2 linked regions of the Victivallis lenta genome follow. The protein of the gene in region 2 binds, or shares a complex with, the protein of the main gene of each other region. Links are inferred from orthologs where the notes say so. Each region holds a gene or a part of one and is shown on either strand. Other genes may lie near its edges.

The links. The genes of interacting proteins can lie anywhere in the genome.
Region 1: the proteins of secA (region 2) and secY are in contact, whole or in part, in a crystal structure (PDB 3DIN), measured with the Thermotoga maritima proteins. The link is inferred for Victivallis lenta from one-to-one orthologs. Residues at the interface, in WP_004082002.1 of Thermotoga maritima: Glu261, Ala262, Arg263, Lys300, Ala301, Arg302, Thr303, Ile304, Ile305, Leu323, Tyr324, Asp325, Pro326, Val329, Ser330, Tyr333, Ile336, Lys340, Phe345, Val349, Glu363, Phe364, Tyr374, Ser375, Gly376, Gly377, Glu393, Ile395, Thr482, Ser483; in WP_004081795.1 of Thermotoga maritima: Glu108, Gly109, Glu110, Glu111, Ala236, Glu237, Arg238, Arg239, Ile240, Thr241, Ile242, Gln243, Tyr244, Ala245, Arg246, Arg247, Val248, Thr249, Gly250, Arg251, Arg252, Val253, Tyr254, Gly256, Ala257, Ser258, Thr259, Tyr260, Leu261, Pro262.

What each region holds. Positions count from the first base shown.
Region 1 is NZ_VUNS01000016.1:58,367-61,437, reverse strand. What follows is about bases 73-3,071. They hold secY (preprotein translocase subunit SecY), read right to left. Parts: upstream 2,266-3,071; coding sequence 880-2,265; downstream 73-879. Other genes in these bases: rpsE (30S ribosomal protein S5), read right to left, coding at 2,761-3,071; rplO (50S ribosomal protein L15), read right to left, coding at 2,289-2,735; cmk ((d)CMP kinase), read right to left, coding at 117-788; FYJ85_RS14305 (acyl-CoA thioesterase), read right to left, coding at 73-114. Outside these bases: more of FYJ85_RS14305, read right to left, coding at 1-72. UniProt on the Escherichia coli protein: The central subunit of the protein translocation channel SecYEG. Consists of two halves formed by TMs 1-5 and 6-10.
Region 2 is NZ_VUNS01000020.1:74,727-83,474, reverse strand. What follows is about bases 2,074-5,665. They hold secA (preprotein translocase subunit SecA), read left to right. Parts: upstream 2,074-2,420; coding sequence 2,421-5,465; downstream 5,466-5,665. Other genes in these bases: pyrE (orotate phosphoribosyltransferase), read left to right, coding at 2,074-2,419. Also shown: FYJ85_RS16220 (hypothetical protein), read left to right, coding at 1-600; FYJ85_RS16215 (PTS sugar transporter subunit IIA), read left to right, coding at 790-1,254; FYJ85_RS16210 (hypothetical protein), read left to right, coding at 1,275-1,667; more of pyrE, read left to right, coding at 1,853-2,073; FYJ85_RS16195 (ribonuclease HII), read right to left, coding at 5,755-6,411; rplS (50S ribosomal protein L19), read right to left, coding at 6,416-6,763; tRNA (guanosine(37)-N1)-methyltransferase TrmD, read right to left, coding at 6,760-7,461; FYJ85_RS16180 (KH domain-containing protein), read right to left, coding at 7,477-7,818; rpsP (30S ribosomal protein S16), read right to left, coding at 7,900-8,283; FYJ85_RS16170 (alpha-mannosidase), read left to right, coding at 8,628-8,748. UniProt on the Escherichia coli protein: Required for protein export, interacts with the SecYEG preprotein conducting channel.

The sequences.
Region 1 (3,071 bases), on a different replicon or contig from region 2:
ACGCAGCATCTCGGTCCGGCTGCGCTCGAAATATTCCAGATAATTCGCATAATAGACGACCCCCATCTGGTCGGTGTCGGCATACGGAACACGGTACTCGATTTCGTGGAACATCCTCACTTCTCCTCCTGCTGCCGGGTCATCCGCCCGATGATGGTGTCGACCGCTTCGTCGATCGAAAGACCGGTCGTATCGATCACGGCGGCATCCGCCGCCGGTTTCAACGGGGCGACCGAACGCTCCGAGTCCTGTTTGTCCCGCGCGGCAATCTCCCGGGCGACCTCGGCCAGCGTGGCGCCGTCCGCCGCTTCGCCGTCCTGGGCAAGCCGACGGCGCGCCCGCTCTTCCGGGGTGGCCGTCACGAAAAACTTGAAGGCCGCATCCGGAAAGATGACGGTTCCGATGTCGCGGCCCTCCATGACGACCATCCGTTCCCCCGCAAAGCCGCGCTGGACATCCAGCAGATAGTCGCGCACGATCGGCCGGGTCGCCACAAGGCTCGCCCCGGCCGCAACCTCCGGCGTCCGGAGCGCCGGACCCGGAAAAGCCCCGTTCAGCTTCAGTTCATAGCCGCCCGCCGCATCCTTCGCATATTCGAGCTGCAGTGTATCGAGAAAACCCCGGTCGATCGAAGCGAGATCACGTCCCGCCCGCAGCGCAGCGAGCGCCACGGCCCGGTAGAGGCTGCCGGTGTTGATATAAGCGATATTCAGTTTTTCCGCGATCCGCTTCGCGATGGTGCTCTTGCCGGACGCGGCCGGTCCGTCGATTGCAATACAGTTGCTCATATGTTTCATCCAAAATGAAAAGGACTGATTCGACCAGCCGCAACCGGTCGGACCAGTCCGACAATATCACTCTGCGCCGTCCGCCGCGGAATCAGTTCCCGCTGCGGCTCCGCAGTCTGCCGCTCTTGAGGAATCCCTCGTAATGCCGCATGGTCAGATGAGACTCCAGCTGGCTCATCGTATCGAGGACCACGCCGACCATGATGAGAAGCGACGTGCCTCCGAAGAACTGGGCGACCATGAACGGAATTTTAAAGCTGCTGTAAAGGAACATCGGGAAAAGCGCCAGCGCCATCAGGAAAACCGCGCCTCCCGCCGTAACCCGCGTCATCGCCGTATCCAGAAAATCCGCGGTCGGCTGCCCGGGGCTGATGCCCGGGATGAACGCGCCCTCTTTCTTGAGGTTGTCCGCGATCTGGATCGGGTTGAACTGGTTCGCCACCCAGAAGAAGCTGAAGGCGAGAATCAGCAGTGCATAGGCGATCATATAGCCGGTCCCGCCGTTCTGGAACGACAGCGCCAGCGAATTCCAGATCGTGCTCGCGTCCGGCTGGCTCGCAAAATAACGGAACATATACTCCGGCAGCATCAGAATCGCGCCGGCGAAAATGATCGGCATGACGTTCGCAAAGTTGACCTTGAGCGGCATGTAGGTCGCGCCGCCGGTCATCTGCTTGCCGACCGTCTTGCGGATCATCTGGATCGGAACCCGGCGATAGCCCTGCGACAGCATGATCGTCGCGGCCGTCACCACGCAGAAGACCACCAGCAACAGCAGCAGCTGCACCGGCTTGAAGCTCGTTCCGTCCGGAGTCTGGCCGTTCCAGGCCATCTGCACGAGTTCGATCACCGACTGCGGCAGGCGCGAAACGATGCCGATCGTGATGATGAGCGACACGCCGTTGCCGATGCCGCGCTCGGTGATCTGCTCACCGAGCCAGGTGAAGACCATCGTGGTCGTGGTCAGCACGAGAATCGTCATCAGAATGAAAACCTGCTCATTGCCGAGAAAGAGCGGCTGGTTCGGCTGGGGCAGGCCGATCTTGGCCGGGTTGATCATCGCCAGCGCGACCATCATGCCCTGAACCACACAGACGATGAGCGTCAGGTAACGCGTATACTGGGAAAGCTTCTGGCGCCCGTTCTCCCCCTCCCGCTGCATCTTCTCCAGCGTGGGAATCACCGGCACCAGAAGTTGGACGATAATGGACGCGGTGATGTACGGCATGATACCGAGCGCTCCAAGCGCGAAGTGCGTCAACGCACCGCCCGAGAAGAGGTCGATAAATGCCAAAACTCCGCCGCCGTCCTTGCTGCTGGCACTCAGTTCAGCCATAAAACTTTCCAGAGCCGCCGGGTCGACCCCGGGACACGGGATGCTGCTCGCAAAACGCACGATCACAATAATAAGTGCCGTGAACATCAGGCGATTACGCAGATCTTTCACTTTCAATGTATTGATAAATGCCTGCAACATAGATTACCGTCTTTCCCGGTTTTTTATTCCACCACTTCGACTTTGCCGCCGGCGGCTTCGATCTTGGCCTGGGCCTGCGCGGAGAACTTCTCCGCCTTGACCGTCAGCGCCTTGGTGATCTCTCCGTTGGCGAGGATCTTGATCATCTGGAGCTTTTTGCCCAGAAGATTCTTCGCCCGGAGCGACTCCTGATCGACCACGTCACCCGCGTTGAAATTCTCTTCGAGGATGTTCAGGTTGACCAGCTGGTACTCGATATGGTCCGGGCTGTTGAAGCCGCGCTTCGGCAGACGGCGGAACAACGGAATCTGGCCGCCTTCGAAGAACGGACGGATCGACGAACCGGTGCGGGACTTCTGACCCTTCTCGCCGCGGCCCGCGGTCTTGCCGAGGCCGGAGCTGTCGCCGCGCCCGACCCGCTTGCGCCGCTTCCTGGAACCGGCGTTGGGGCTGAGTTCATGCAGTTTCATAATCCTAGTATTCCTATTTCAGAATTTAGTTGTTTTCCGCGACCGGCGCGGCGACCTGAGCAGCCTGCGGCATCGGAATGCCGCGGCGCGCGTAGACCTCCTCGCGGCTCGAAAGCTGCGAGATCGCCTTGAACGTCGCCTTCGCCACGTTGGCCGCATTGGCCGCGCCGAGCGACTTCGCCAGAACGTCCTTCACTCCGGCCAGCTCGAGAATCGCGCGGACCGCGCCGCCGGCGATGAGGCCGGTGCCCGACGAAGCCGGACGCAGCAGAACCCGCGCGCCGCCGAATTTGACTTCGATCTCATGCGGCAGGGTCTGGCCGTTCATCGGAACGG
Region 2 (8,748 bases):
GGCAGCTACCGGGTGCTCTGGCTCCGGGCCGGGTATGAGGAGTTCCGGCAGGCAGCCGAGCTCACATTGACCGGGCTGATCATCGGCAGCTGCCTGTTCGCCTTTTTCTGCGACAAATTCGACCGCGAGCAGTTACCGGCGTACCTGGTGCTTTTTTCGCTGCTGGCCGCGTTCGGCATCGGATTCGTGCGGTTCGTGCTCGTCTATCTCGGCATGCGCATGATGTGGCAGCTGCGGCAGACCGGCGTCCCCGGCGTGCGGAATACGCGCGTTTTGCTCTACGGCGGCGGTTTGAATGCAACCTTGTACCTGAACTATGTATCGGGCTGCGCCACCTCGGAAAACATGAGTTTCATCGGCATCGTCGACGACGATCCGGCCCTGGCCGGCATGCGGGTGTTCGGTCTGCCTGTGCTCGGTTTCAGTGCGGATCTCGAACGGATTCTGGCGCGTTATTCAATCGATAAAATCGTCCTGACCGTCCGCCGGACTTCGCCGGAGCGGGAGGCGCACGTTCTGTCGATCGCCGAGCGGGCCGGAGTCTCGCTGTGCCGCTTTCAGGCGGAGGAGCTCCGGATCGGGGATTTCAGGGTGGAATGACGGTTTTCCGGCGATCCGGTGCGAATGACGCATGAAAGATAAATTTTTTTCATTTGTTCTGTTGCAAAATCGGAAAGCGGGAGATATCTTAAAGAAAAATTTATATCATGTCAGGCATACCCGGCTGTACGATTTCGATTGGCTGTTTTGGCACAGGTGGGGCCACAAGCGTGTTTACGGAGATAAAAAATGAAGTATGATTTCACTCAGTACGTGACCAAGGATTCGGTGATGTCGCTCGACGGGCGGAACAAGCTCGAAGTGATGGACCAGCTGATTACCCGTGCCGCGGATCTGACCAAACTCAACCGGGACGTGATTTTCCGGCTCACCTGGAAGCGGGAGCAGATGATGACCACCGGGGTCGGCGGCATGCTTGCGCTGCCGCACATCCGGGTCAACGACATCAATCACCCGTATGTGATCGTCGGCGTCTGCGAGAATCCGATCGAGGATTACCAGAGCCAGGACGACCAGCCGGTCCGGGTTATCGTCTTCACCGTCGCGCCGGATGAGAATCAGGAAGCCTACCTTCAGCTGCTCGGCAGCATCTCCCGCAAGCTGCGCAACACGTCGCTTATTCAGGAACTGGTCGATGCGGCCGGCAATCCGGCCCAGATTCTCGATCTCGTCCACCGGGACGAAGTGAAGTAAGCGCGGAGGAGTTCAGGAAAATGAGCAGACCGGCCAGCCAGCTCGGAGCGAAGGCGCAGATCGATTTTCACTGTTTTTCTCCGGAGTGCGACGGAGTCGTCAAGTTCAATCTGGCGGACATCGCCGGGCGGGATTTTCAGGCGGTCTGCCCGAAATGCCACCGGAGCTATGCGCTGGATTCGGGTTTGAAGGACAAGCTCGGCCGGATGCTCGAGCTGATCATCGCGATCCGCAAGGCCGAGGATATCCTCGGCGACAGCAACGTGTCGGTCAATGTCGCCGGCGGAGAAGTCAAGATACCGTACGCGCTTCTGCTGACGCGCCTCAACACTTTGATTACGCTTGAAGTCGGCGGCCGCAAAGTGGATTTCCACCTCTGGGTCGAACCGGCTTCTCCGGATACGTTCCGCTGAAAACGACTGGTTCGAGAAAAAAAGTGGGGCGGGTCATCCGCCGTGCGCCGGCAGGTCCGGCCGGAGCGGATTCCGGCGGAGAAAGAGCCGGCGTTTGTTTTTTTACAGTGCCGCCGCACGGAGAAGAGGGCGGTTTTATCGTTACGGTTGTCAGGATTTAACATAAACAGGAGAAAAGGTTCACCATGACGGAACAGGAAATCATCAAAATTCTGGAAGATTCCGGTGCGCTTCTGACCGGTCATTTTCAGCTTCGCAGCGGACTGCACAGCAGCCGCTTCTTTCAGGCCGCTCTGCTTCTGCAGTACCCGGACAAGGCCGAAACGGTCTGCCGGTTCCTCGCCGATCAGTTCCGGGGGCAGGGGATTGAGACGGTGATCTCTCCGGCGGTCGGCGGCCTGATCGTCGGCCAGGAGGTCGCCCGTGCGCTCGGAGTCCGCGCGATTTTCGCGGACAAGGAGGACGGCCGGCTGGTCCTGAAGCGCGGTTTTGCGATCAAGCCGGGGGAGAAGGTCCTCGTCGCCGAGGACGTGGTCACCAAGGGCGGCCGGGTCCAGCAGACGGTCGATCTCGTCCGCGGCATGGGCGGGGAAGTGGTCGGCATTGCGGTGATCGTCGACCGTTCCGGCGGCGATGCGAAGTTCGATGTTCCGTTCAGAAGCGCCCTCAAGCTTTCGCTGCCGACCTACGAGCCGGCCGAATGTCCGCTCTGCAAACAAAATATGCCGATCGATCGGCCGGGGTCGAAATAAGATGCTGACTTCCATTCTCAAAGCCGTATTCGGCACGAAATCGAAACGCGACCTCAAGAAGATGGCGCCGCTCGTCCGGAAAATCAACGCCATCGAAGAGGAGTACCAGAAGCTCACCGATGACGAGCTGCGCGCCAAGACCGATGAATTCAAGGCGCGTCTCGCCAAGGGCGAAACGCTCGATGACATCATGTGCGAAGCGTTCGCCGCCGTCAAGAACGCCTGCCGCCGCCTGGTCGGCCGGGAGATCGAGGTCTGCGGGCAGCCGATGGTCTGGGACATGGTTCCGTTCGACGTCCAGATTCTCGGCGGCATTGCGCTGCATCGCGGCAACATCGCGGAGATGGCCACCGGCGAAGGCAAAACCCTCGTCGCGACCATGCCGCTCTATCTGAACGCCCTCACCGGCAAGAACTGCCAGCTCGTCACGGTCAACGACTACCTTGCGCTGCGCGACTCGAACTGGATGGGCAACATCTACAACTTTCTCGGCCTGACCTGCGGTTGCCTGCAGAACCAGCAGCCGCCGCACGAGCGCCGCGCCCAGTACGCCTGCGACATCACGTACGGCACGAACAGCGAATTCGGTTTCGACTACCTGCGCGACATGGGTATGGCCAATGATGCCTCCCAGCTGGTCCAGCGCGATTATTACTACGCCATCGTCGACGAGATCGACAGCATCCTGATCGACGAAGCGCGTACGCCGCTGATCATTTCGGGTCCGGTGCCGATGTCGACCCACCAGTTCGGCGAACTGCAGCCGCTGGTCGCCGATCTCCACAACAAGCAGAATATGCTCTGCTCCCGTCTGGTCCGCGAGGCGCGCGCCACGCTCTCCAGGGAGGATATTTCCGAGGATGACCGCGAAGTCGCGCTTCTGAAACTGCTTCAGGTCAAATTCGGCATGCCGACGCACAAGCAGCTGCTGCATGTGCTTGAGGACGGCGCGATCCTGAAGGCGCTTGAGAAGCTCGAGACCCGCGTGCGCAGCGACTCGAACCGCGGCATGCTGCAGGAGGTTCAGGCGGAACTCTACTTTGCAATGGATGAAAAGACGCATGAGGCGGACCTGACCGATCGCGGGCGCGCGGCGATTTCGCCGAACGACCCGAATGCGTTCATCGTGCCGGATCTGCTGAGCGAGCTTGCGGCGATCGATCAGGATGAATCCCTCTCGGAGACGGAGAAAACCGCGAAGCGCGAAGCGTTCCAGTCCGAGTTCGCCGCCAAGAGCGAGCGGCTGCACGACCTGTCGCAGCTGCTGAAGGCCTACTGCCTGTTCGAGAAGGACGTCAATTACGTCGTGCAGGATGGCAAGGTTCTGATCGTCGACGAACACACCGGGCGCATCATGCCGGGCCGCCGTTTTTCGGACGGCCTGCACCAGGCGCTCGAAGCCAAGGAACGGGTCCAGATCGAGCAGGAGACCCAGACCATGGCGACGATTACGATCCAGAACTACTTCCGCATGTACAAGAAGCTGGCCGGCATGACCGGTACGGCCGAGACCGAAGCGAACGAATTCCATCAGATCTACAAGCTCGACGTGATCGTGGTTCCGACCAACCGCCCCTGCATCCGCAAGGACGACAACGATTCGATCTTCAAGACCAAGCGCGAGAAGTACAATGCGATTCTGAAAGACGTCATCGAACGTCATGAAAAGGGGCAGCCGGTGCTGCTCGGCACGATTTCGGTGGAGGACTCCGAAATTCTCTCCCGCATGCTGAAAATGCGCAATATTCCGCACAACGTGCTGAATGCGAAGAATCACCAGCGCGAGGCCGAGATCGTCGCGCGCGCCGGCCAGGTCGGCGCCGTGACGGTCGCCACGAACATGGCCGGCCGCGGCACCGACATCAAACTCGGTCCCGGCGTGGCCGAGCTCGGCGGGCTGCATGTGATCGGCAGTTCCCGGCACGATTCGCGGCGCATCGACCGCCAGCTGCGCGGGCGCTGCTCGCGCCAGGGCGACCCGGGTTCGTCGAAGTTCTACGTTTCGCTTGAAGACAACCTCATGCGGCTGTTCGGTTCCGACCGGATCGTCAAAATTTTCGACCGGTTCGGCCTGGAGGAGGGAGACGAACTCCAGCATCCGTGGCTGACCAAGTCGATCGAAACCGCGCAGCGCCGGGTGGAACAGCAGCACTTTGCGATCCGCAAACGCACGCTCGATTTCGACGATGTCATGAACAAGCAGCGTGAAATCATCTACGGGCTCCGCAAGGAGGCGCTGCTTTCGGAGAATCCGCACGATGTGCTGTTCGGCGTGATCGAGCAGGTGATCGAGTCGCAGATCCAGCTGATCGCTTCCAAGCCGGAAGCCGGTGAAAAGGGCGGCGGCTTCAGCAAGTCGGCGCTTCTGGCCTATCTGAATGCGACCTTCCCGCTTTCGTTCAAGGACGAGGAGTTGACCGCCGGAATTTCGGAAGACGGGCGGCTGACCTCCGCCGACGACCTGACGCTGCAGATCGTCGACCGGATCGAGGAGGCGTACAAGGAGCGCAACGCCGATCTGCCGGAGGAGCAGGTGCAGTATCTCGAGCGTCACACGGTTCTCGAAGCGATCGACCGCCTCTGGCAGGAGCATCTCTACGCCATGGACGGGCTTCGTTCGAGCATGTCGCTGCGTGTTTATGCGCAGAAGGACCCGCTTGTCGAGTACAAGCAGGAGGCGTACAAGATCTTCAAAACGCTGATGGACCAGATTTACCACGATGTCGCCAATAACCTGTTCCGGGTGACGATGACGCGGCTGGCCACGCTGGAGGAGATTCTCGCAACGCTCCCGCAGGAGCTGATTCACCAGACCTTCGGCCAGTTCGACGGCGGTTCGATCACGGTTTCATCTCCGGAGCTTGGGCAGGGAATGATGAATCTTCCGCCGCTGCCCGGCATGCTCCCGCCGGAGCAGGGCGAACCGGTGGCGGAGGAGAGTGCGCCGCAGTCTCCGGTTCACCGTACAGCGCCGAAGATCGGCCGTAACGACGACTGTCCCTGCGGCAGCGGTAAAAAATACAAGAAGTGCTGCGGGAAAGAGTAACAGCACTTCCGCGCACGTAAATCAAGGCGGCTGAGGCGAAGCGCTTCAGCCGCCTTGATATGCAAGGCAAAACGGCTGCGCGTACACGGTCTGTTATGTGTATGGCGGCTGTGCTTTCGGCAGGCGCGTGTCTCCCGAAATCCATGATCCTGCCGGGTTGTCTTTCGACAATATCAGCGGTTTCGGTCAATCCTTATTTGCCGAGATTGCAATGCGGTATTCCTTGAGCGATCCGCGGCATTCGCCGCGCCGCTCACTCCGGGTACAGGCGTTAATTGATTGGCTTCTTTCAGAACAGCGTCGGCTGCTCGGGGGGCGGATCGATGATTTCCCGGACCGGCCGGAAGCTTCTGCGGTGGACCGGCGTGACTCCGAGCCGCTTCAGCGCCTCCAGGTGCATGGCGGTGCCGTATCCCTTGTGCGAGGCGAAGCCGTAGCCCGGATACTCCGCGTCGAGCTTCACCATCAGGCGGTCGCGATACACCTTTGCGACAATGCTGGCCGCCGCGATGCTGGCCGATTTTGCGTCTCCCTTCACGATGGCGCGGGACGGCAGGGGAAGGCCTTTGACCGGGCGCCCGTCCACCAGAATGAAATCCGCCTGTTTCAGCTGCTCCACCGCGCGCTGCATCGCCAGATGGGTCGCGTTCAGAATATTCATCCGGTCGATCGTTTCGACATCGATCTCTCCGATTCCGATCTGAATCCCGGGAACCGCGTAAATCGCATCGCGCAACGTCTCGCGCTCAAGCTCGGTCAGCTGCTTGGAGTCGTTGACCGGAGGCAGCGCCGCGCCGCGAGGAAATACAACGGCGGCGGCCACCACCGGACCGGCCAGAGGACCGCGGCCGACCTCATCGACACCGGCGACAAAACAAAACCCCTCCGCCCGGCATTCTCGTTCCAGGCGGAGGAGTTCGTCAGTTTCGGTCAGAAACCCGTCCAAGATCTTACTTCGTGCGGAGTTCCTTGACGCGGGCGGCCTTGCCGATCTTGTCGCGCAGATAGTAGAGCTTCGCGCGACGGACATCGCCGCGGCGGATCACTTCGATCTTCGCGATGCGGGGGCTGTTGATCGGGAAGACGCGTTCGACGCCTTCGCCGGCCTGAACCCGGCGGACGGTGAAAGTCTCTTCGATTCCCTGGCCGCGACGCGCGATCACGGTCCCCTGGAACTGCTGGATACGCTCGTTGCCGCCTTCGACGATCTTGACCGAAATCTTGATCGTGTCGCCGATGTTGAACTCGTGACGCTCGGGCTTCACTTGCTCGTTACGAATCTTGTCGAGTATGTTCATTTTGAACCTGCCTCCATTGTTTTCAAATAATGTTCCCATAAGTCCGGCCTCCGTTCCCGGGTCAGCCGTTCCGATTGAGCCTGCCGCCAGGCATCCACCCGCCCGTGATCGCCGGAAAGCAGTACCTCCGGCACCATCCGCCCCCGGAATTCCGGAGGCCGCGTGTATTGCGGGTATTCGAGCAGACCCGACGAATGTGATTCGTCGACGCTCGATTCATCGCTGCCGAGCACGCCCGGCAGCAGCCGGACAACCGCGTCGGCCATCACCATCGCCGCGAGATTCCCGCTGGTCAGGACAAAATCCCCCAGCGAATATTCACGGTCGACGGCGAGCTCAATCGCCCGTTCGTCAACGCCCTCGTAGTGGCCGGCGATCATGATCAGATGCTCTTTTTTCGCCAGCTCCCGGGCGGCTTTCTGAGAAAACCGCTCTCCCCTCGGGGACGTCAGGATCACCATACTGCCGGGCTTTCTCAGGTCCTCGACCGCTTTGACCAGCGGTTCGACCTTCATCAGCATGCCCGGCCCGCCGCCGTACGGCTTGTCATCCACCGTGCCGCGCGCATCGTCGGTATAGTTCCGCAAATCGACTGCGTTGATCCGGACCAGCTTCCTGGCCGCGGCCCGCCCGATGATGCTCTCGCCGAGCGGCCCCGGAAAAATTTCCGGGAACAGCGTCACGATATCGATTCGCATGATCCTCTGAACCGGTCAGTCGAGGACTTCGACCGAAACGCGCTTGCGTTGACGGCCGGCCGCGCCGGAGACCAGCGAACGAATCGCCATGATGGTCTTGCCGCGCTTGCCCACGATCTTACCGATATCCTCTTTCCTGCAGCTGATCTGGATCGAGCACCCCTCTTCCGTCTCTTCGGTGCGGATGCTCACGTCGCCGGGGTTGTCAACCAGCGCGCAAACCACGTAGCTGACGAACCCCTCCAAATCATGCAGACTTCCGCCGGAAGCCTGGCTTCCGGTCTTTCCGTTCCCGGTCTCCGCGCTTTTCGCGGCGGACCCGTTCCCGGTCAGAAAGTTCAATAATGCCTTAAGCATTGATCTGTTTCCTTCTCATTTGCGGTCCGGAAAGTATCTTCCCGTTCACCGATTCGTGCCGGGACTTCCCGTACCCGACTGTCAGGCCTCCGCGGGAGCGGCTTCCTCCGCCGGAGCTTCGGCAGCCGCCTTCGCGGCAGCTTCCGCCTCGGCCTTCGCGGCCGCTTCGGCTTCGAGTTTCGCCTTCGCCTTCTTCGAAATCGACGGCTTCTTGACGATGTCCTTCAAATTGCGGCCCTCTTTCGCGCGGTTCAGGATCGCTTCGACGGTGTCGCTGAACTCCGCGCCGACGCCCTTCCAGTAATTCGCGCGCTCGACGTTGATCTTTTCCTCTTTCTTGCGCGGATCGTAGAAGCCCAGTTCCTCGATCGCCTTTCCGTCCCGGCTCGAACGCTGATCCATCACAACAACCCGGAAACAGGATGCGTTGCGGGTACCGGTGCGCTTCAATCTGACTCTGACCATAAATTCAACCTCTTTTTTACGATTTCTCGCTTTTTCAATTCAATCGCCGTGTATCTTTCAGACACAGGAAACCATGCCGCCGCGGAAACAGCCACGTTATTTTCAACCGCGGCGGCACGCCTCCGGAACTCACAGGCCCGAGGATTGACCATAAGTCCTGATGCGTCTGCGATACAAAAACCTTTAATATAACAGCTTGAATACGATTATGCAAGACGGATTCCGCAAAAAAACGTTTTTTCACGCCGAAATCAGGAAAAGTGCTTGCATTTCGTTGAATCCGGGATATTTTAAACTGCAATACAACCGGTTGCATTATTATTTATCTTGAGGACAGTTTCACCATGCTTCAGCGAGAGTTCGATCTTTATCTGGACCGTGCACGCCATTTTTACAAACGTCTTGCGGACGAGCTTTTCTTCGAGACCGTGCCGATGGAGGCCGAGTTCCGGCATTGCGCCGACC